2 regions of the Agrobacterium sp. DSM 25558 genome follow, and region 1 is predicted to be linked to the other one. Evidence: predicted binding sites of a transcription regulator. Region 1 holds the regulator's gene; the other holds the start of a gene.
What was found. The regulator LexA, encoded in region 1, represses DNA repair genes until DNA is damaged. The targets are predictions, from matches to a motif close to TGTTCNNNNTGTGTTCNG.

Region 1 (11,562 bases):
AGATCGTTCTTCGGATAAACGAAGGGCTGGCCGATGTGGTACTTATAAGCCATTGCCGCAATCGTCGGCATCTTCGCGATCATGCGAAGCGAAGCGACCATGCGCTGGTGCGGATCGGTAATGTCAGTCGAGTCGTGATAGAAGGCAGACAGCGCGCCGACCGTGCCGCACATGACGGCCATCGGGTGCGCATCACGGCGATAGCCGGTGAAGAAGCGGCTCATCTGTTCATGCACCATGGTATGGCGCGTTACGCGGGTGTCAAAGTCTTTCTTCTGTGCGGTCGTCGGCAGTTCGCCGTACAGCAGCAGATAGCAGGTTTCGAGGAAGTCGCCCTGTTCTGCAAGCTGCTCGATGGGATAGCCGCGGTGCAGAAGAACACCTTCGTCGCCATCGATATAGGTGATCTTGGATTCGCAAGAGGCAGTGGACGTGAAGCCCGGGTCGTAAGTGAAGGTACCGGTGTTCCTGTAAAGCGTACCGATATCGACAACCTTCGGTCCGATCGTGCCTTCTCGGACAGGAAGATCGACCTTTTTATCGCCGAGTGTCACTGTCGCGCTAGTTTCCGTCATACCATACCTCCGAAATATGCAGGCGATGCGGGGTGACGCATCAGCCAGTTTAAGCGTCAGCGATTTAGCTATATGATCCGCGCGATAAAGCCAAGCTATCCAAAAGGCAAATTGTGCATTGCGGCACGTCAATATCTCGAAATGAAGCATTTCCACGGCAGAGTGTTTCATTCTAGGTCAATGCTTCCTTAATCGCGCAAATGGTTGCAATCTGCTTTTCAGGGTTGCAAACTAACCGTCTGCGGCAGGGGGCAGCGGTACTTGAATACACACGAAGAAAAGCAGTATTTCCGCCTTGCGGAAACGAGCGCCGTTGCGCAGACGGAACTCGATGATTTTCTGTTGCCCCTGCACACGTCCAACCGATCACTGACGATTGAGGGACGCGGCTCTCATTCTCCTCGTCGTCAGATATTGCGACTGAGAGGCTGGCTCGCACGCTGTCTTGAGGAAGAGGTTTCTCATCGCCAGGACTTTCTTTTCGTTCCTGTTCTCATCGCGGCAGGAGCCGCATTCTGGTTTTCTCTGTCGGTGACACCTTCGACACGGTTCATTCTGTGGGAGACCGTCTGCTTGGCGATAGCGGCATGTGCGCTGTTTTATCGCCCTGGCGTCATGTCTGCCGGTTTGAAAGCCGTCGCACTGTTTTTGTTCGGCATGCTGCTTGCCGATTGGGAAACGGGCAGGGCAGGGACCGTGATGCTTGACACTCCGGTGACCACGACGATTAGCGGAACCGTCGAGCGTCGCGAACTGGACGCGCGGGGATCGTGGCGATATGTCGTTGCGCTGAAATCGACGTCCGACCCGACGCTTTCGCGGCCGCCGGAGCGAATTTCCGTGGTGGCCCGAAGTCGACATGAGGCAGTTCTCATCGGCCAGACGGTCAGCGGAAAAGCCCGCCTTTCCCCACCCTCCGGCCCAGCTCTGCCGGGGCTCAACGACTTTGCATTTGCGTCATTTTTCAATGGTGTTGGCGCGACGGGATTTTTTTATGGGGCACCCAAAATACTGCCCTCCAATGCAGATGAGGCGGGTGCCAGCAGCTTCGTGCAGGATGCCGATACCTGGCTCTACCAACTTCGCAGCCACATCGCTCAACGCATTCGTGACCTCATCGGTGGTGATGCGGGTGCCTTTGCCGCATCGATTATCACCGACGAGAGACGCGCGATTTCCAATGAGACGATGGAGGCTCTGCGTGTTTCCGGTCTGGCGCATATCGTTGCGATTTCCGGGCTGAATATGGCGCTCGCCGCTGGCATCTTCTTCATCGGAATGCGAACCGTGTTCAGCCTGTTTCCTGGATTCTCCCAGCGCCGGCCGGTCAAGAAAATCTCTGCCTTTGCAGCGCTTTTGATGACACTGGCCTATTATCTCATTTCAGGATTTGCGGTGTCCGCAGAGCGGGCATGGTTGATGATGTCGATCATGCTGTTTGCTGTGCTGGTGGACAGGCCGTCGATCAGCCTGCGCAACGTGGCGCTTTCGGCGATCGTGATTATCGTCCTGTCGCCGCACGAGGTCATGGGGCCGAGCTTCCAGATGTCGTTTGCAGCAACGCTCGCGCTCGTCTCCGCATATGCGTTCTGGAGCCGGTGGCGCGGCGAGCGGGAGCGTCTCGTCATCTCCCGACCGCCATGGTGGCTATCGATAGCCAGTAAGGCTGCGACGATCATTGGCGGTGTCGTGATCACGTCACTGATCGGTGGCATATCGACGGCAATCTATTCCATCGAGCATTTTCATCGCATCACCACCTATGGGCTGGCAGCAAATCTTGCCGCGATGCCGATCATGTCTCTGATCGTCATGCCGTTTGCGCTCATCGGCATGCTGTTGATGCCATTCGGGCTCGACGCGCCGTTTCTGAAAATCATGGGCTACGGCATGGCGATGGTCATTGAAGTGGCCAAGACCGTGTCGAGTTGGGGCGGTGACGAGACGATTGGACGGCAAAATGGCTGGTTTCTGGCGATTTCAACAACGGGTTTCCTGCTGCTGGCATTGCTTCGCACACGACTTGCCTTGATTGGGTTGCCCTTCATAGCCGCCGGCTTTGCCATGCTTCTGATCGAGCAGGGGCGCGATAAACCGGACCTGCTGATCTATGAGGATGGTTCGCTGGTCGCGCTGACATCCGCAGACGCGGTTGCCTCCACCAAACAACGCGCCTCCGGCTTCGTTTACGAGCAATGGCAAAGAGCCGTGCCTTTACCCGCGCATCACGTCGCCCCCAAAATGCTCGATCGTGTCACGTCACCTGCTGGTGATGATGCAGAGGAAGCGGTTAGCTCTCAAGCCCGCACGGCGGGTTTGACCGATATCGAAAAGTCGCGGGCTGCCGAGGAGATGCGAGCAGCAACCGGTGCCACGGATATATTCACCTGCCGCAAAGATATGTGGTGTGTGGCTAAGTCGCAGAAGGGCGTAACTGTAGCGGTTATTTCCAACACTGCGCTGACGGGAACGGCATGCGACGTTGCCGACCTAGTGGTGACGACACGCAGAGTGCCCTTCGCCGCCTGTCGGTCCGGTGCGATCCTGATCAGTCAGGAGACATTACGACGTACCGGCTCCATGGAAGTCTGGCTTGGCCGTAAAGGCGACGCCGTTCTACGGGCGAAGGTTGCAATGCAGGGTCAGGATCGATCATGGACCATGCACCGCAGTTATGATTGGCGCAGCGAGGACTTCGATCCCGAGTTGCCTGCGCATATCGAAAATATGTTGGCGCTGGACCCATAGCGTGTGGCTGCCGCCATTTGCTATTTCGCGCGCAGATCCGCTGTCCATTCTCCCACGGCCCGCGCCTCAGCCTCGTGACCCGCATCTCGCCACGTTTCCAGCAAAGCAGCACCCTGCCATTCCTGCATGGCGGAAAGGGAAAGCAGGCGGTTTTTGTAGGCTTCGGCCTCCACCGACAGAGGTGTAGAGTAGGTCTGGAACCGGAATGCAACGGGGCAGTAGAACGCATCTATAGCGGTGAAGTTTTTCCCTGCCAGAAACGGACCACCAAAAGCTGCCAAGCCGTCCTGCCAGAGCGCGTCTATTCGAGATATGTCCCTCTGCAGGGGCTCGCTGATGGACGATGGCCGTATGCGCAAACCGACGCTCATTGGGTGTTCGTTGCGCAACGCCTGAAAACCAGAATGCATCTCGGCAGTCGCCGAGCGCGACCACGCCCGCGCTTTGGCATCACTTGCCCACACACCATCATGGCGCTCTGCCAGATATTCAGCGATGGCGAGGCTGTCCCATACGGTCAGGTCATTTTCTACGAGGCAGGGCACCTTTCCCGACGGAGAGAAGCGCGTGAAATCGTGGTTCGACGTGCCAAACTGTACGAGTTTTTCGTTGAACGAAATCTCCAAGGTTCGCATCAAAACCCATGGCCGCAGGGACCATGAAGAGTAATTCTTGTTGGCTATGTAAAGATCATACATGTCAATGTTCCCCATTATCGTCCATCAATACGGCACGCAATAGACCGGATACAGGCCGCCGGAGTGATAATGCTCATCAAACTATTTGATGGCCGCGGACGGACCTACCCGAAAACAACATTTAGGTACGCCAACGTTGGTAACTGTTCGTTCGATCTTCGATAAGACGAGCGCGAGGCACACAGCGACGTAGTGATTCTCAGATGCAACGAGATTGAGATACACCAATTAGTGGATTTCGTGACCCGACTAATGAATATAGGTTTTGTAGCCTAACTGCCGTGATTTTTTGTGGTCTTAAATTGATATTTCAGACAGGCTGGCAGGGAATATTATGACCATCAAAATACAATTTGAGTAGCGGGCATGACAACGCATGCCCGCAACATATTAATGATAACGGCGGATCAAACCGACCAGCTTGCCTTGAATTTTCACTCTGTCCGGTCCGAAAATTCGCGTCTCATAGGCAGGGTTTGCAGCCTCCAGCGCAATGGAAGCGCCTTTTCGGCGGAAGCGCTTCAGCGTTGCTTCCTCGTCATCGACCAGAGCCACAATGATATCGCCCGGATTTGCAGTGCTTCCATCGCGAATAATGACCGTATCACCATCGAAAATCCCGGCTTCGATCATCGAATCGCCTTTGACTTCCAGAGCGTAGTGCTCGCCCGAACCCAACATATCCATCGGAACGACAACGTCATGGGTGTTGTTTTGAATTGCGGAAATCGGCACACCCGCAGCTATCCGGCCCATAACTGGGACGCTAACAGAATTGGGTGCGCTGTCGTTGGACGCTGCGGGACGGGGCGGCTGTTCAGCCACCTTTGCTTTGCCCAGGCTACCCTCGATAACGCTGGGTGAAAACCCGCGTTGAGGCTTGGCTTGTGGCGAATAGGATTCGGGAAGCTTGATGACTTCCAAAGCGCGCGCCCGATTCGGTAGCCGGCGAATGAAGCCGCGCTCCTCAAGTGCGGTGATCAACCGATGGATACCTGATTTTGAAGCAAGATCGAGTGCATCTTTCATTTCATCGAAAGATGGCGGCACGCCGGACTCTTTCATTCTTTCATGAATGAACAGAAGCAATTCCTGCTGTTTGCGCGTGAGCATGAAGGAACACCCTTGGAATTAGAGGCGAAGATTCGCGAAACAAATACAGAACGAACACTATATGTTCCATATGTGTTCTGCAATCCCTTAAAATTCGGTGAAATTCATTTAAGCATCTGTTGATGCGTAAATCAGCAACACCAGATGGTCTTACGCGGACCTATACCGTGACTCTGGGCCGCCTTGCTGCTAAATGCGTGGCCAACAAACGATAAGGGAATATCTCGATGGTCTGCACCATTGAAATCGCCCGCTTTATTGCAAGGAAAGACGATGAGTGTAACGAACAATCTGAAAGTCGTTGCGGGGCAGGGCTCCAAAGCGGTTTCCTTTTCCAATACAGAACGCTTTTCGCTGATCGCCGGACCTTGCCAGATGGAAAGCCGCGACCACGCATTCATGATTGCGGAAACGTTGTCAGAGCTGTGTGGCAAGCTGGGTATCGGGCTGGTTTACAAGTCTTCTTACGATAAAGCCAACCGCACGTCCCTTTCCGGCCAGCGGGGCATCGGTATCGACAAGGCATTGGAGATTTTTGCCGAGTTGAAGGCGCAGTTCGGCTTTCCGGTTCTGTCGGACATTCACACGGAAGAACAGTGCGGCATCGTTGCGCCGGTGATTGATATTCTGCAAATTCCGGCGTTTCTCAGCCGTCAGACGGATCTACTGGTGGCTGCTGCCAAGACTGGTCGCGTCATCAATGTCAAAAAGGGCCAGTTTCTGGCGCCGTGGGATATGAAGAACGTTCTGGCGAAGCTGAACGACAGCGGTAACCCGAATGTGCTGCTGTGCGAACGCGGTGCGTCCTTCGGTTACAATACGCTGGTGTCTGATATGCGCTCCCTGCCGATCATGGCATCTCTGGGCGCACCGGTTGTTTTCGATGCTACCCACTCCGTGCAGCAGCCGGGTGGGCAGGGCGGTTCGACGGGCGGTCAGCGCGAATTCGTGGAAACATTGTCGCGTGCTGCTGTTGCCGTTGGCATCGCGGGTCTTTTCGTGGAAACACATGAGGACCCGGATAACGCGCCATCGGATGGTCCGAACATGGTTCACCTGAAGGACATGCCGAAGCTTCTGGAAAAGCTGCTCGCTTTTGACGACATCGCCAAATCTGCGTGACGGGTTTTGGCCTTAATCGGCTTTTATTGAAAAGCGGTGCCTGAAACGGGCACCGTCATTGTAATTTCTTGCGCGTCGTCTACAGCGACTGAAGAAATTCACATCGAGTCGCTATTCCGTCGCCCTGTTTATCGCGCCGATCATTCGAAAAGCGCTTCACAGTTTTCGGTATGCACTCTAAGACAGGCAACTGAAAAATCCTGTTCCAATCCCAAGGGAGAGATCATGACAGCCATTACCGATATCATCGCACGCGAAATTCTCGACAGCCGTGGCAATCCGACTGTTGAAGTCGATGTCTACCTGGAAGACGGCTCTTTCGGTCGTGCAGCAGTTCCATCGGGCGCATCGACAGGCGCGCACGAAGCCGTAGAACTGCGTGATGGTGGCAAGCGCTACCTCGGTAAGGGCGTTGAAAAGGCAGTTGAAGCTGTCAACACCGAAATCTTCGACGCGCTGGGCGGGTTCGATGCCGAGAGCCAGATTCATGTCGACCAGACCCTGATCGAGCTTGACGGCACACCAAACAAGTCCCGCCTGGGTGCCAACGCCATCCTCGGCGTTTCCCTGGCTGTTGCCAAGGCTGCTGCCGAAACGACTGGCTTGCCGCTTTACCGTTATGTCGGTGGTCCAAACGCGCATCTGCTGCCTGTTCCGATGATGAACATCATCAATGGCGGCGCGCATGCCGACAACCCGATCGACTTCCAGGAATTCATGATCATGCCGGTTGGCGCGGAAAACATCCGTGACGCGGTCCGTATCGGCGCTGAAATCTTCCACGTTCTGAAAAAGGAACTGTCGGCACAGGGCTTCAACACCAATGTGGGTGATGAGGGTGGCTTTGCACCAGGCCTGAAGAGCGCGCCTGAGGCTCTCGACTTCATCATGAAGTCCGTCGAAAAGGCCGGTTACAAGCCAGGCGACGACGTTGCGCTTGCTCTCGATTGCGCTTCGACCGAGTTCTTCAAGAACGGCAAGTACGAGATGGAAGGCGAGGGCCGCACGCTCGAGCCGGAAGCCATGGCGGATTACCTCGCTGAACTGGCGGGCAAGTACCCAATCATTTCCATCGAAGACGGCATGGCCGAAGACGATTGGGATGGCTGGAAGTACCTGACGGACAAGATCGGCTCCAAGGTTCAGCTGGTTGGTGACGATCTGTTCGTGACCAACTCTGCCCGCCTTCGTGACGGTATCAAGATGGGCGTTGCCAACTCCATTCTCGTGAAGGTCAACCAGATCGGCTCGCTGACGGAAACGCTTGATGCTGTCGAAACGGCGCACAAGGCTGGTTACACCGCCGTCATGTCTCACCGCTCCGGCGAAACGGAAGACTCCACGATTGCCGATCTCGCGGTTGCGACCAATTGCGGACAGATCAAGACCGGTTCGCTGTCGCGCTCCGACCGTCTGGCCAAGTACAATCAGCTGATCCGTATCGAGGAAATGCTGGGGCCACAGGCAGCTTATGCCGGTCGCTCCATCCTGCGTGGTTAAGCTTCGCGCACGACATTTGAACAAGAGGCCCGGATCGCTCCGGGCCTTTTTTATGCGTTGAACTTTGGTGCGCGGCTCGACCACACCGGCTGACTGAGCGTCTGCAAGCCTTCCGCCGGTTTTCCATCGATACGGGCCAGCAGCGCTCTCGCCAGTTCACGGCCGGCCAGCTTGATATCCTCATTCATGGTGTGAATTTCTGGACGCAGCCAGTTGAGAAAATCTGCGGACTGCTTGGAGACGACGTCGATATCCTTGCCGATCTTTTTGCCGGTTTCCTCTATGCCCGCGATGAAGGCGATGGTGGAACTGCCACTGATGGACACCAACCCATCAGGACAATCGTCACTCAGCATCAGCGCCCTGCTTTCGTCCCTGATCTGGTCCAGCGGTGTGTCGTTACTGATGCTCGTCAGTGGAAACTCTGTAAGGCCGAAATCACGCAGGCCCTGGTCGAAACCACGACGCGCGTAATCATGATATGAAAATTGCTTCGGAGGCAAAAGGACGGCAATGCGCTTCCGCCCGCATTGGGAAAGCCGCCTCATGGCCTCGTAGACGTAAGCCTCATTATCGAAATCATGATAGGGGTGGACGATGCCCATATCCGTCCGCCCGTGGGTGGCAAACGGCATGTTGCGCTCTGTCATGAAACGCACACGCGGATCGTCAGGCTGCATCTTCGAAATGATGACGCCATCAGCAGAGCCGGTATCGAGAATATAGCGGATCGGGATCATCGGATCTTTGGCGTGGGTATGGGGCGTCACGACCAGATGGTACTGCGTGCTGGACAGAATTTCGGTGATGCCGAACACCATCTGGGTGGTGAAACCCATCAGCTCTTCATCCACGCTTAGTACCAGTGCGATGACGTTGGTCTTGCCGGTGCGCAAACGAACGCCCGCACGGTTTGGCTGATAGCCGATCTGCTGTGCGACTTGGCGCACCCGCTCCTTGGTGTCGGCGCCGATGTCTGGCGCGTCCTTCAAGGCCCGGGAAACAGTGGTGATACCAAGGCCTGTCATCAGGGCGATCGTCTTGAGCGTTGGGCGCTCATTGCCCGGTAGCGGTTGCCCGCCGGGTTCAGTCTCTATGCCATCATTCATGTCGCCACTCGCCATACCTTGCGGGAGACCATGGTAGATTGGTTTTTTGTCCTTGCAAAGCGCGGACACTCTGGTCGTGAATGATCGGGCGACTTTAAGCGTGTGAAGACACTGCGATGCCGAAAAAAATATCGTCCAGAAGGGGCAGATATTGCCTTATATCACGTGAGAAAACCTATGTAAGCTTCTGTATTTATTTCAGGAAGTTTATTCTTACCCAACAATCATCCCCCCTAACCCAATCACTCGTGACGCCTTGCAAATTTTACAGTAACGTTGCCGGAGGAGGATGAGGAGACACGCCACGGATAGCAGTCAGGCATTTCGAACCTTGCCCTTGAAAAGGCGAGGACGGGTGTTTGGATGCCGATTCAGTGTTTCCTCACGACGATGCATCACGAAATGACAGGGCATGGACATGACATCTTCTTACGCAAACGACGTTGCAATCGATCTTTCGGGCGAATGGAAACTTTCCTCCGCTGAAGGCGACCATCACGCCCGTATCAACATTCCGGGTGATGTGCACACGGCTTTGCATGAAGCGAAGGTCATTCCCGACCCCTATTTCGGGCGTAACGAAAATGACGTTCAGTGGGTTGGTCACCGTGACTGGATTATCGAGCGGAGCTTTCAGCTGGATGATGCCGATGCCGATTGGTATCTGGATATCGACTATCTCGACACTGTTGCCGTCGTTTTCATAAATGACGTGCCGGTGCTTTCCGCCGACAATTGCTTTCGTCGTTATAGACCTGATGTCGCTGCAGCCTTGCGGCCCGGCGAAAACACTGTCCGAATCCATTTTCACTCCAGCATCAAGGCTGGCGCGGAGCGGCAGGCGGCGCAGCCGTTCTACGTTCCTTACCACCCCGGCAATTCTCCGATTCCACACGGCAATATGCTGCGCAAACCTCAGTGCCATTTCGGATGGGACTGGAATATCGCGCTCGCGCCGCTCGGTATCTATGGCACGATTGCCCTTCGGCGCCTCGACACGGCGCGCATCGAACATGTTAGCACGTCGCAACATCATGTCGATGGTGGTGTTGAGCTGCATGTCGAAGTCACCCTTTATGCCGCGCAGCCGGCCAGCGTGCCGATTCATCTTTCGCTTGGCGATGAACGGCTGCGGCTTGATTGCGGTGTTCACGCCGGTGACACGGTGATTCGACACGTTTTCTTCGTGGAAAAGCCAAAGCTCTGGTGGCCAGCGGGCAGTGGTGAGCAGGCGCTCTACACACTCACCGTTGAATTGCCGGACGAAACGGTAACACGGCAGATTGGCTTTCGCACCGTGGAGCTGCTGACGGACAAAGACGAAGCGGGAAGCCGCTTTGCCTTTCGCATCAATGGGCGGGAAATCTTCTGCCGTGGCGCGAACTGGATTCCGGCCGACGCTTTGCAATCTCTGACCAGCCGGGAAAAGACCGAGGATTTGCTGTCCTCGGCCGTCGAAGCCAATATGAACATGATGCGCGTCTGGGGCGGTGGTTTCTACGAGCAGGACTGGTTTTACGATGTCTGCGACCGGCTGGGCCTGATGGTGTGGCAGGACTTCATGTTTGCCTGCAACCTCTATCCGTGCACGGGCGACTTTCTCGACAATGTCGAGCACGAAGTCGATTATCAGGTGAAGCGCCTGGCATCGCATCCGTCGATCGCGCTGTGGTGTGGTGACAACGAACTCGTCGGTGCGCTCAACTGGTTCGAAGAGTCCCGTGATAACCGTGACCGATATCTCGTGGCCTATGATCGGCTGAACCGTACGATCGAGAAGGCACTCAAGAAAGCCGCGCCGTCTGCCCTATGGTGGCCATCCAGCCCGGCGTCGGGTTATCTGGATTACGGCGATGCCTGGCACGCCGATGGTTCCGGTGACATGCATTACTGGTCCGTCTGGCACGAGAACAAATCTTTCGACAATTACCGTGCCGTGAAGCCACGCTTCTGCTCGGAATTCGGTTTCCAGTCCTACACGTCCATGCCTGTTATCCGCACCTATGCGGACGAAAAGGACATGAATATCTCGTCGCCGGTGATCGAGCTTCACCAGAAGAACGCGGGCGGCAATGAGCGAATTGCGGGGACCATGTTCCGCTACTTCCGTTTTCCAAAGGACTTCGAGAATTTCGTCTATATCAGCCAGGTGCAGCAGGCGCTGGCGATCAAAACGGCTGTAGAATATTGGCGCTCGCTCAAACCCCATTGCATGGGCACGCTGTACTGGCAGTTGAACGATACATGGCCGGTGGCCTCTTGGTCGAGCCTGGATTACGGCGGTAGCTGGAAAGCCCTGCACTACGCCGCACGGCGCTTCTTCCAGCCCGTGACGGTGTCCGCCATCCCATCCGAAGACGGCAGCACCGTGCGGTTTTCCACCGTCAACGACACGGCGGAGGAGGTGGAGATCGATATGAACATCTTCGCGCTTTCGACCGATGGAACGCGCACGCCGCTGAAATCCGCAAGCGGCAGCTGCGGGCCGGATGCAGCCGTCATCATGACGGAAATCGACATGAAACATTTGGCCGATGGTGCCTTGCTCTCCTGGAACTTCATCGCTTCGAACGGCATGACGGGCGAAGGACACCACGTCCCTGATACTTATAAGGCGATTGATCTTCAGCCGTCCGGTCTTGATCACAGTGTCAAGCCGCTGGGTGACGGCCAGTTCGAAATAGAGGTCAGCGCCAC
Region 2 (11,562 bases), 160 kb from region 1:
TGTATCCGCCTGCCTACAAAATTTGCAAAATCGCTGTACGGCATGACGGCGCGTGGGGTGCACGTCATTGTTTCCAATGCGGATGTCGCCCCTCGCGCCATCGACCACCCTGCCCTTTTGCAGCCCAGGAACAAAGCTCAGGAAGGGCTGATGTTATCAGACGTCGAACTTCGCCCGGCCAATTTCGACGCGTCGCTGAAGCTGGTGGAGGTTGCCGTCAACCAGACGACAAGTGCGGTCAAGCCGGCGGCTGTGCGGGAAGCGGAAGGCTCTCCTCTGCGCATCCTCATCACCCGTCGTGGTGACCGGGAGAAGATCATGGATGTGCAGAATTTGCTGACGACGATTGGCTTCGACGCAGGTGTGCCGGATGGCTATGCCGGGCAGATGACGGTCAATGCCATCAATGGCTTCAAGCGCTGGAAAGACCTCAAGACCACCGGCCCGCTTTTGACGGATGTTTTCATCGATGCACTCTACGCGTCCGCTGGCGCAGAGGCGGCACCAAACGGACAGATCATGGTTCGGCAGGATTTCAAGCCGCTGTTTGAAGCGCCGATCCACATCAAGGACCCCCATGTCGCGCTCGGCACCCATTTCTTCGAGGTTATCGACGTGGACCGGAAAAGCGGCAAGGCGCAGTGGAATGGGCTGACGCTGGAAAACCACCTGCCAGCGGGTGCTAAAAAGCGTCTTGGCATCGATGAAGAGAATGCGCCGGGCACATCCGATCAGCTGCGTGCTGTTCTGGACCGCATCGATATACCGGCACCTGTTCGACAGCAGCTGGAGGCATCGCTTTCAACGGGCAGTTCCATCACCGTATCCGATCTCAGCCACGGGCTGGAAACCGGACAGGGAACGGACTTCATCACCATCACCCGCGACTGACGGATTGAGACCCGGCCTGCCAATTCAGAGTTTCTGGAACGAAGTCTGAAAAATGGCGTTGAACTGGCATCACATCCTGCGTGGGAGCCAGCAAATGAACATCAAATATGTAGCGGCAGCAATTCTGGGATTGGCCTGTATCTCGGCAGCCGAGGCACCGCAAAATTACAGGGTCTATGCCGGGCCGGACGTAACGAGCGACCCAATCATCCTGGAAGTTTATGACCGGGCGCTGGCGAACTGCACCTATGAGGCCAGCACACCAACGCGTGGCACAGTCTACACCGCCTCCTACATCTACAACGCAGCGCTCAGAGCATGCCTGTCACGCCATGGCTTCAGCGATCGCGGCAGCAATGCCTATCCGACCAACAGCCTGTTCTAGAACTGGTTGTCCCGAAACTAGATTAGCTCGACATCGATAACGCCTGCGGCGGATCGGAAGGCTGCGCCGATTTCGGGCGAAATACGATATTTGCCCGGAAGTTCGACTTCGATCTCTCGCTGGCCGTCGTCTTTGATGACAACGAAATAAACCGCACCATCCCCCCTGTTGAGGTGAGGAACCAGTGTCTTCAGCGGGCTGGAATCGCGGATGAAAACGCGTAGCGCCTTTTGCATTTGGACGGATTTCTCCTCCAGCGACTGCGCGGTCTGGATGCGAAGGCCGATCCCTTCCGGTCGCTCTTCCGCCTGCACGGTGACAACAAGCGATTTGCCGACCTCCAGCAGATCACGGTACTGCGCAAGGCCTTCAGAAAACAGCACGGCCTCGTACTGGCCGGACGCATCCGAGAAAGTGACGATGCCCATCTTGTTGCCGGTTCTGGTCTTACGCTCCTGTTTGCCGGTGACGGTGCCAGCCAGACGGCCAGCAGTCGCACCCTGTTTTACGGCTGCGGTAAAATCGGCAATGTTCTGAACACGCAGCTTATCGAGAACGGCGCGGTAGGTATCCAGCGGATGGGCGGTGAGATAGAAGCCGAGCACCTGATATTCACGCAGCAGCTTTTCCGATGCCAGCCACGGTTGGTAGGCAGGAAGCACGAGCTTTTCCGGGCCGCTTGCGCCACCTGAGCCGAACATGTCGTGCTGACCGCTGACCCGGCGGCTCTGCGCCAGTTGCGCATAACCGATGATGCGATCCAGCCCGCCGATCAATTCGGCGCGATCCTTGCCGAAGCAATCGAAGGCACCGGCATTGATGAGGCTTTCGAGAACACGGCGGTTGATCTGTTTCGGATCGATCCGGAGGCAGAAATCCTCAAGGCTGGCGAAAGGTGTTTCGCCGCGCGCTTCCACGATGTGATCGACCGCGCCTTCGCCAACACCCTTTAGCGCGGCAAGCGAGTAATAGATGCGGTTTTCGCCCGGCTCGAAACGGCGGTGGGACGTCTGCACCGAAGGCGCGACGATTTCGATGCCCATCCGGCCCGCATCCTGGCGGAAATCGTTGACCTTTTCGGTGTTAGCCATATCCAGCGTCATCGACGCCGCCAGGAATTCGACCGGGAAATGCGCCTTCATATAGGCAGTCTGATACGACACGATGGCATAGGCGGCGGCGTGGGATTTGTTGAAGCCGTAGTTCGCAAACTTCGCCAGCAGATCGAAAATCGTATTGGATTGCGCTTTCGACACGTCGTTGCGCATCGCGCCTTCCACGAAACGTTCGCGCTGCTGGTCCATTTCCTCCTTGATCTTCTTACCCATGGCGCGGCGCAGAAGATCGGCTTCGCCGAGCGAATAGCCAGACAGAACCTGGGCGATCTGCATCACCTGTTCCTGATAAACAATAACGCCCTGCGTTTCCTTCAGCAGGTGATCGATGGTCGCATGGATCGACTCGATCTCTTCTTCGCCGTGTTTACGGGCGTTGTAGACGGGGATATTTTCCATCGGACCCGGACGATACAGCGCGACGAGCGCAATGATGTCCTCGATGCAGTCCGGGCGCATGCCGATCAGCGCCTTGCGCATGCCGGCACTTTCCACCTGAAACACGCCGATGGTTTCGCCGCGCGACAGCATCTCGTAGGTCTTCACATCCTCCAGCGGAATGGCCGCCAGATCGACAGCGACGCCGCGCCTTGCGACGAAATCCACCGCCACTTTCAAAACCGTCAGCGTCTTCAGGCCGAGAAAGTCGAACTTCACCAGACCGGCACTTTCAACCCATTTCATGTTGAACTGGGTGACCGGCATGTCCGAGCGCGGATCGCGGTACATCGGCACCAGCTTTGACAGTGGGCGGTCACCGATGACGATACCGGCGGCGTGGGTGGACGCGTGGCGATAGAGACCTTCGATCTTCTGGGCGATATCGAGAAGGCGCGCGACGACCGGCTCCTTGTCGGCCTCTTCCTGAAAACGCGGCTCTTCCTCGATGGCCTTGGACAGCGTCGTCGGGTTGGCCGGATTGTTCGGCACCAGCTTACAGATGCGGTCCACCTGCCCATAGGGCATTTCCAGCACGCGCCCGACGTCGCGCAACGCTGCACGGGCCTGCAACGAACCGAAGGTGATGATCTGGGCCACCTGCTCACGGCCATATTTCTTCTGGACGTAACGGATCACCTCTTCGCGGCGATCCTGACAGAAGTCGATATCGAAGTCGGGCATCGAGACGCGTTCCGGATTGAGAAAGCGTTCGAACAGCAGCGAGAAGCGCAGCGGGTCGACGTCGGTGATCGTCAGCGCATAGGCGACGAGCGAACCCGCACCGGAACCACGGCCCGGGCCAACCGGGATATCCTGGTTCTTCGCCCATTTGATGAAGTCGGCAACGATGAGGAAGTAGCCGGGAAACTTCATGCGCTCGATAACGCCGAGCTCGAAGTCCAGCCGGTCGCGATATTCCTGTTCGGTATAGCCCGGCGCCATTCCGAGTGCTGCCAGCCGTTGATCCAGACCCTCAACGGCTTGTCTGCGCAGTTCCTGCCCCTCGGCACGGTCGGCTTCATCGGGGTCTTCACTCGCACCGGTGAAGCGCGGCAGGATAGGACCGCGTTTTTTCAGCACATAGGAGCAGCGTTGGGCAATCTCGATGGTGTTTTCCAACGCTTCCGGAAGGTCGGCAAACAGCGCCATCATCTCTTCGCGGCTTTTGAGATAGTGGTCGGGCGTCAGGCGGAAACGGCTGTCATCGGAGACGATGGCGTTGTGAGCGACAGCCATCAACGCATCATGGGCATCGTAATCCGCGCGCGTCGGGAAGAACGCCTCGTTGGTGGCGACAAGCGGGACATCATGTTCATAGGCCAAAGTCACCATGCGACGCTCATGCACACGATCAAAATTGCCCTGACGTTGCAGCTCGATATAAAGCCGGTCGCCGAACAGTTCCTTCAGGGCCACAAGCCGTCTGGTCGCCTGAGCCGTATGACCCTCTTTGAGAGGCATATCGATCGGACCACCCGATGCACCGCTGAGAACGATCAGGCCAGCATTATCGCCCTCCTCCAGCCATGCCTTGGTGATGCAGACAGACGGCCCGGTGGTATCACCATCCAGATAGGCACGGCTGATCAGGTCGACCAGACGCTCGTAACCTTGCGCATTGGCAGCCAGCACCACAATCGCCGGCAGCTTCGCCAGATTGTTATGCCCCCGCTTGTCATCGGTGGCATCCTGCATGTCGATGGACATCTGGCAGCCGATGATAGGCTGCAAGCCTTCGTCTCGCGCCTTTTCGGAAAACTCCAGCGCGACGAACAGATTGTTGGTATCGGTAATTGCAATGGCGGGCTGACCGTCAGAAACGGCCTTCGCCATGATTTTCTTCAAGGGCAACGCACCCTCGAGAAGAGAATAGGCAGAGTGCACACGCAGGTGAACAAAGCCGGGCGTTTTCAGGTCTGTACCGGCGGTCCCGCCGCTCACTAAAATCTCGCCCATCAACCGCCATCCCGTCATTCTGAATCAGCGGGATTTTCGGATTTCCTGACGGCAATGTCCACTGCCCGCAGGTAGCTTTACACGTCATTTCATTTATGAAACGACGCTGACATATCACATAGAAGTGAGGATTACCGAGAAGCTGGTAACAAAAACAGCGATGGAAGCGAAGGCAGCAATGTCACGGATGATGTCGGTCATTTGTCTCTCCATACTCGTTATGTTCTAACTTTGTTCTCATTTCGTTTCGTTGTCAACTGCTTATTTCGGGGTCTCGTCTTGTCAACGCGTGCGGAGTCGCGGCGGTTACGCATGCGATTCGCGGCAAGCTGTTGAGTCCAAATGACAAAACCCCGCGCAGCAAATGCTGCACGGGGCTTGTTGAATCTTAGGGTATGGACTGTGAGGGCCTGTAAGCCCGCAGATCAGAACTCGACGATCTTGCCTTCGCTCAGAGTGACGCGGCGGTCCATGCGGGCTGCGAGGTCGTGGTTATGGGTGGCGATCAAGGCTGCAAGCCCGGACTGGCGTACCAAGGCCTCGAGTGCTCCGAACACATAGGACGCCGTCTCCGGGTCGAGATTGCCCGTCGGCTCGTCGGCCAGCAGCAACAGCGGTGCATTGGCCACGGCGCGTGCGATAGCGACGCGCTGCTGCTCACCACCGGATAGCTCGGACGGACGATGATCACCGCGGTGACCGATGCGCATATAGTCCAACAGGGCCGCTGCTCGCTCGCTTGCTTCCGCGTGGGGCAGACCGGCAATCAACTGCGGCATCATGATGTTTTCGAGCGCGGTGAACTCCGGCAGCAGATGGTGGAACTGGTAGACGAAGCCGATATCGCTGCCACGGATCGACGTGCGCTCCTCGTCAGACAGATCACCGCAGGAACGACCGTTGATGAACACCTCGCCAGCATCTGGATGCTCCAGCAGACCCGCCAGATGCAGCAGCGTGGATTTACCGGTGCCAGAGGGTGCGACAAGCGCGACGATTTCGCCGCTTCTCAATTCAAGATCGGCATTTTTCAAAATGGAAAGGCTGGTTTCGCCCTGACCGTAGGTCCGTTCCACGCCGGAAAGCCGCAACGCTATTTTCTTTGCCATGGTGTGAAGCAGTCCTTATTCGTAACGCAGGGCTTGCACAGGATCGAGCTTGGAAGCCCGCCATGCCGGAAAGATCGTCGCAATGAAAGACAGGGTCAGCGCCATGGCAACGACGGTCAGCGTTTCGCTCAGCTGCATTTCCGCTGGAAGCTGGCTGAGGAAATAGAGCTGGGGATCGAACAGAACCGTGCCTGAAATCCATGAAAAGAACTGCCGGATCGATTCGACATTCAGACAGACGAGAACCCCAAGTCCGACGCCCGCAAAGGTGCCTACCATGCCGATGGCAGCACCCGTCATGAAGAAGATGCGCATGATGGAGCCGCCACTGGCACCCATGGTGCGCAGAATGGCGATATCGCTGCCCTTGTCCTTCACCAGCATGATGAGGCCCGAGATAATGTTGAGCGCCGCCACCAACACGATCAGCGTCAGGATCATGAACATGACGTTGCGCTCCACCTGCAAGGCGGAAAAGAAGGTCTGATTTCGCTGTCGCCAGTCGGTGATATAGATCTGCCGCTCGGCTGCCGCTTCCACCAGAGGCCTGATGCCATCCACATTATCAGGGTGGGTAACGAACAGCTCGATGGACTGAACGATGCCTTCCTGATTGAAATAAAGCTGCGCTTCAGAAAGCGGCATGTAGATCATCGAGGCATCATATTCCGACATGCCGATCTCGAAAACGCCCGAGATCGTATAGGATTTGACGCGTGGATTGACGCCCATCGGCGTCACGTCACCTTCCGGTGATATCAGCGTAATCTGATCACCTGCAGTCACGCCCAGCTGGGATGCCAGGCGCGAACCGACAAGAACGCCCTGCCCCGACATGAAGCCGACGAGATCGCCCACCTTGATATTGCCGGAGACTTCCTTGATCTTCTCGATGTCTTCGGCACGAACGCCGCGCACCAGAGCACCGCTGCCCGCACCGCCACGACCGGACGCAAGCGTCTGGCCCTCGACCAGTGGCAGCGCCATGGTAACGCCGGGAACGCCCGCGAATCTCTTCGCCAGAACGTCATAGTCCTTGAGCGGAGAATCGATCGGCTGAACGATCATGTGGCCGTTGATGCCGAGAATGCGGGAAATCAGCTCCGTACGGAAACCGTTCATTACGGCCATCACGATAATCAGCGTCGCCACGCCGAGCATGATGCCGACGAAGGAGAAACCAGCGATGACGGAAATGAACGCTTCCTTGCGGCGCGAACGCAGGTAGCGCCAGGCCACCATGCGTTCGAAGGCCGAAAATGGTCGGGCGGACCTACCCTTTACGGATGAGCCTGCACCGTTATCAGCCTCGGCTTTTGCCATGTCGTCTCCCTATTGGCTCTTCAGCCAAGCACTCTGTTCATTGCCGCTTCGATGGTCACGGTTTCGCGCGCACCGGTTTTGCGGTTCTTGACCTCGACTTCACCGGCAGCAACGCTGCGTGGACCAACGATGATCTGCACCGGCACGCCAATGAGATCAGCCGTTGCGAATTTCTGGCCCGCACGGTCGTCCGTGTCGTCGTAAAGAACATCCTTGCCGGCGTTCGACAGCGAGTAATACAGCTTTTCACAAGCCGCATCACAGGCAGCGTCGCCAGCCTTCATGTTGATGATGACAACGTCGAAAGGCGCAACCGAGTCCGGCCAGATGATTCCGTTCTCATCATGCGATGCTTCAATGATGGCGGGAACAAGGCGTGTGGGGCCAATGCCATAGGAACCCATGTGGACAAGGTGTTCCTTGCCATCAGGTCCCTGAACCTTGGCACCCATCGGCTCGGAATATTTCGTGCCGAAATAGAAGATGTGGCCAACTTCGATACCACGTGCAGACAGGCGCTCACCCTCGGGGATCGCGTCGAATGCCGCTTCATCATGCATTTCGGATGTGGCGGCGTAGTCCGTCGTCCACTCATCGAAAATGCCCTGAAGACCAGCGACGTCATCGAAATCAGTGTCATCAGAGGGAATGCCGCGATCCAGGAAGCTCTTGTGGCAGAACACTTCAGACTCACCGGTATCCGCCAGAATAATGAATTCGTGGCTGTGATTGCCGCCGATCGGGCCGGTATCGGCGCGCATGGGAATGGCCCGCAGACCGAGGCGCGAGAAGGTGCGCAGGTAAGCGGTGAACATCTTGTTATAGGAATGGATCGCGTCTTCCTTCGTCAGGTCGAAGGAATAGGCATCCTTCATCAGGAATTCGCGCGAGCGCATGGTGCCGAAACGGGGGCGAACCTCGTCACGGAACTTGAGCTGAATGTGATAGAGGTTCAGCGGCAGGCTCTTGTAGGACTTAACATAGGAACGGAAGATGTCGGTGATCATCTCCTCATTGGTCGGACCATAGAGCATCTGGCGGTCCTGACGGTCCTTGATGCGCAGCATTTCCTTGCCGTAATCATCGTAGCGACCGCTTTCCTGCCAAAGCTCGGCTGTCTGAAGCGTCGGCATCAGAAGCTCGATGGCACCGGAACGATCCTGCTCTTCGCGAACGATCTTGTTGACCTTATCCAACACGCGCTTGCCCAGCGGCAACCAGGAATAAATGCCCTGGCTCTGCTGACGCACCATGCCTGCACGCAGCATGAGGCGATGCGAGACGATTTCCGCTTCCTTGGGATTTTCCTTGAGGATGGGCAAAAAGTAACGGCTAAGACGCATGGTGGTTTCCATTCTGTGGCGAAACACCGATTTTACACGGGAATCGCCGGAATAAAGGGACATTTCCGCCGTACATAGCGGTTTCCGCATCAGAAAGAAACCCGCCCTCAAACGCGTTGCCGTGTTGATACCAACTATGCGCCAGCGATTCTTTTCAGGCCCGAATTCTGGTGTCACGGAGGACCCATCGCCATGCCTCACGTCAGGTACAATTGTGCTTCATGGCGCTTCTGCGGCGAATTTGTGAGACGACTTTCGCCCCTGAACGGTTACAGGAGGAATATTATTGCCGCTAAGGTGCGACATATCGCTTCAGGAGGAATTTTCTGCCGACTGTAACAAATATGCAAAAAATCTGATGACAACTGCCTATGATTGAGCTAGTTTTGGCTTACAAAAGAGGCAGGAAGTTTAAATTCTTGTCATTTTCGCGGTCAGTCTTGGGAGGATGAGATCTTAGGCGCGCTTAGGCGCAGCCCCGGTAACGGTTACAGATCACGCGAAACTAAAGAACAAGGCTGAAACGCCTTGTTTTTTTTTGCTTTCAGTTACCCCAGCCCAAACCGCGAAGAAGATTTTGGCTTAATCACGGCAGTCAACTTGCGGACGTATCGGTAACGACGGTGCGCTTCCCTCTATGGCCTGCCCAGATGACATCTGGATGACAGACTCAATCGTAAACCGGAACGATGCGCGGCAGATCATCCATGGTGAAGCCAAAATACCACGTTGCCAGATACCATACGCCACAGATGAGCAGTGAGATCAGCGTTGTCAGCAACACCATTTTACCACCGCTGAAATGCGAAGGCGCACTGGCAACGGTTCCAAGCGCCACATTTCCATCCTCGGATTGCGTGCGAAGACCAATCGGCAGAACGATGAACAGCACCGTCCACCAGACGATGAAAAAGACGGCAAAAGCCGAAAGCCACGGCATATTTCAAAACCTCCCATAGTATCGTCGTGAAAGCGCCAAGCGCCTGGGCCGACTCAGACCTGTTCAATCTCTATCAGAGTACCGAAGAAGTCTTTCGGATGGAGAAAAATCACTGGTTTGCCATGCGCGCCGGTTTTCGGCTCGCCATTCCCCAGCACCCTCGCCCCCTGTTGCTTCAAGTGGTCGCGTGCAAGGATGATGTCGTCCACTTCGTAGCAGATGTGATGCATGCCACCGGAAGGGTTCTTCTCCAGAAAGGCGGCAATTGATGAACCTTCACCGAGCGGTTCCAACAGTTCCACCTTGGTGTTGGGCAGCTCGACAAAAACGACTGTCACGCCATGCTCCGGCAAAGCCTGCGGCTGAGAGACAGCAGCACCCAGGGTATCGCGGTAGGTTGCGACTGCCGCTGTCAGATTTGGCACCGCAAGTGCCACGTGGTTGATACGTCCGAGCATGCCTTCCTCCCAAAAACGGCGGTCGAAGCGCCCCGCGCCTCGACCCGCATATTCGACGTTACACCTTCGTCACGAAGACAGTCACGATAGGCTTCTTGCCCCAGACCTGATTGGCCGTGGCACGGACGGCGCGGCGGATGGATTCCCGGACGACGTTTAAATCCTTGCGACGAGCGCGTGGAATGCTTTCGACGGCGCTGAGCACGGCGTCATAAAGCGTGTCTTCCATGGCTTCGCCCTCGTCGTCAAACTCCGGCAGACCGAAGGGCACGACATCGGGATCGCCCTGGAAATCGAACCGGCTGTCCAACAACACATTGATCGAAACGTGCCCTGCAAATGACAGCTTGCGGCGGTCGCCGATGCCCATTTCCTCGAAATCACCCACGAGGCGACCATCCTTGAAGACGCGGCCATGCGGCGCGTCATCAATGACCTCAGCTGGGCCGGGTGCCAGGCGCAGAATGTTGCCGTTGCGAACCTTCGGAACCTGCCCGATACCAGCCTGCTCGGCGAGTAGCTTTTGCGCTACCAGATGCGCGGCTTCGCCGTGAACAGGCACGAGGATCTGCGGCTTTACCCACTCGTACATCTGCAAAAGCTCGTTGCGGCGCGGGTGGCCCGACACGTGAACGAGTGCTTCATTATCGGTAATGATATTGATGCCCTGCTCGATCAGGCCGTTCTTGATGTCCTGAATGGCCTTTTCATTGCCGGGGATAGCACGGGATGAAAACACGACCGTATCGCCGGATGCGAGCGCGACATTGCGCATCTCATCACGCGACAGTTTGGCCAGTGCCGCCCGCGACTCGCCCTGCGAGCCGGTAAGGATGACGACAACCTTGTTGCGGGGAATGTAGCCATATTCGTCTTCAGCCAGAAACGGCTTGATGCCTTCCATGATGCCGAGATCCTGCGACACATTGACCACGCGCTTCAAGGAACTGCCAAGCAACAGAACCTCGCGGCCTGCGCGTTCGGCAGCCTGCGCAATGGAGCGAATGCGCCCGACATTGGAGGAGAATGTGGTGATGGCCACACGTCCCTCGGCATTTTCGATGATCTGGCGAAGACCTTCGGACACCTGTTCCTCAGACGGAGAGACACCATCGCGCAGCGCATTGGTGCTGTCGCACATCATCGCCAGCACGCCCTCTTCGCCGACGGCGCGGAAACGGGCTTCATCGGTGAAGGGTCCAAGCGACGGTGCGTGGTCGATCTTCCAGTCGCCCGTATGCACGGCATTGCCGAGCGGGGTGCGGATGACGAGCGACATGGGTTCGGGAATCGAGTGATTGACGCCGATGGCTTCGATCTCGAACGGGCCAACATTGATGCGATCGCCAGCCTTGAACGGGGTGATCGGAATTTCGGCGCGCGTGCCTTCATAATTGCGCTTGGCTTCCAGCATGCCGGCGGTGAAGCCGGACGCGTAGACCGGTACTTTCAGGCTTGGCCAGAGATCATTCAGCGCGCCGTAATGGTCCTCATGCGCGTGGGTGATGATGATGGCTTTGAGGTTGTTGCGTTGCTGTTCGATGAAGTTGATATCTGGCAGCACGAGGTCGATGCCCGGCAAGTCCAGCCCAGCGAAGGTC

Region 2: a site for LexA is predicted at 5,010-5,027, ahead of dnaE (DNA polymerase III subunit alpha). Genes of this name have one in related genera too.

Annotation. Positions count from the first base shown of each region.
Region 1 covers NZ_FMUD01000001.1:205,080-216,641, reverse strand. The annotation lists gene gltA (citrate synthase) at 1-575, opposite strand, end outside; gene DSM25558_RS01115 (ComEC/Rec2 family competence protein) at 837-3,323, shown strand; gene DSM25558_RS01110 (glutathione S-transferase family protein) at 3,344-4,021, opposite strand; gene lexA (transcriptional repressor LexA) at 4,412-5,134, opposite strand; gene kdsA (3-deoxy-8-phosphooctulonate synthase) at 5,408-6,256, shown strand; gene eno (phosphopyruvate hydratase) at 6,482-7,756, shown strand; gene DSM25558_RS01090 (LacI family transcriptional regulator) at 7,807-8,865, opposite strand; gene DSM25558_RS01085 (beta-mannosidase) at 9,278-11,562, shown strand, end outside.
Region 2 covers NZ_FMUD01000001.1:361,419-372,980, forward strand. The annotation lists gene DSM25558_RS01850 (L,D-transpeptidase family protein) at 1-891, shown strand, start outside; gene DSM25558_RS01855 (hypothetical protein) at 986-1,276, shown strand; gene dnaE (DNA polymerase III subunit alpha) at 1,294-4,806, opposite strand; gene DSM25558_RS01865 (ABC transporter ATP-binding protein) at 5,214-5,897, opposite strand; gene DSM25558_RS01870 (lipoprotein-releasing ABC transporter permease subunit) at 5,913-7,220, opposite strand; gene proS (proline--tRNA ligase) at 7,241-8,563, opposite strand; gene DSM25558_RS01880 (DUF1467 family protein) at 9,234-9,503, opposite strand; gene mce (methylmalonyl-CoA epimerase) at 9,557-9,961, opposite strand; gene DSM25558_RS01890 (ribonuclease J) at 10,020-11,562, opposite strand, start outside.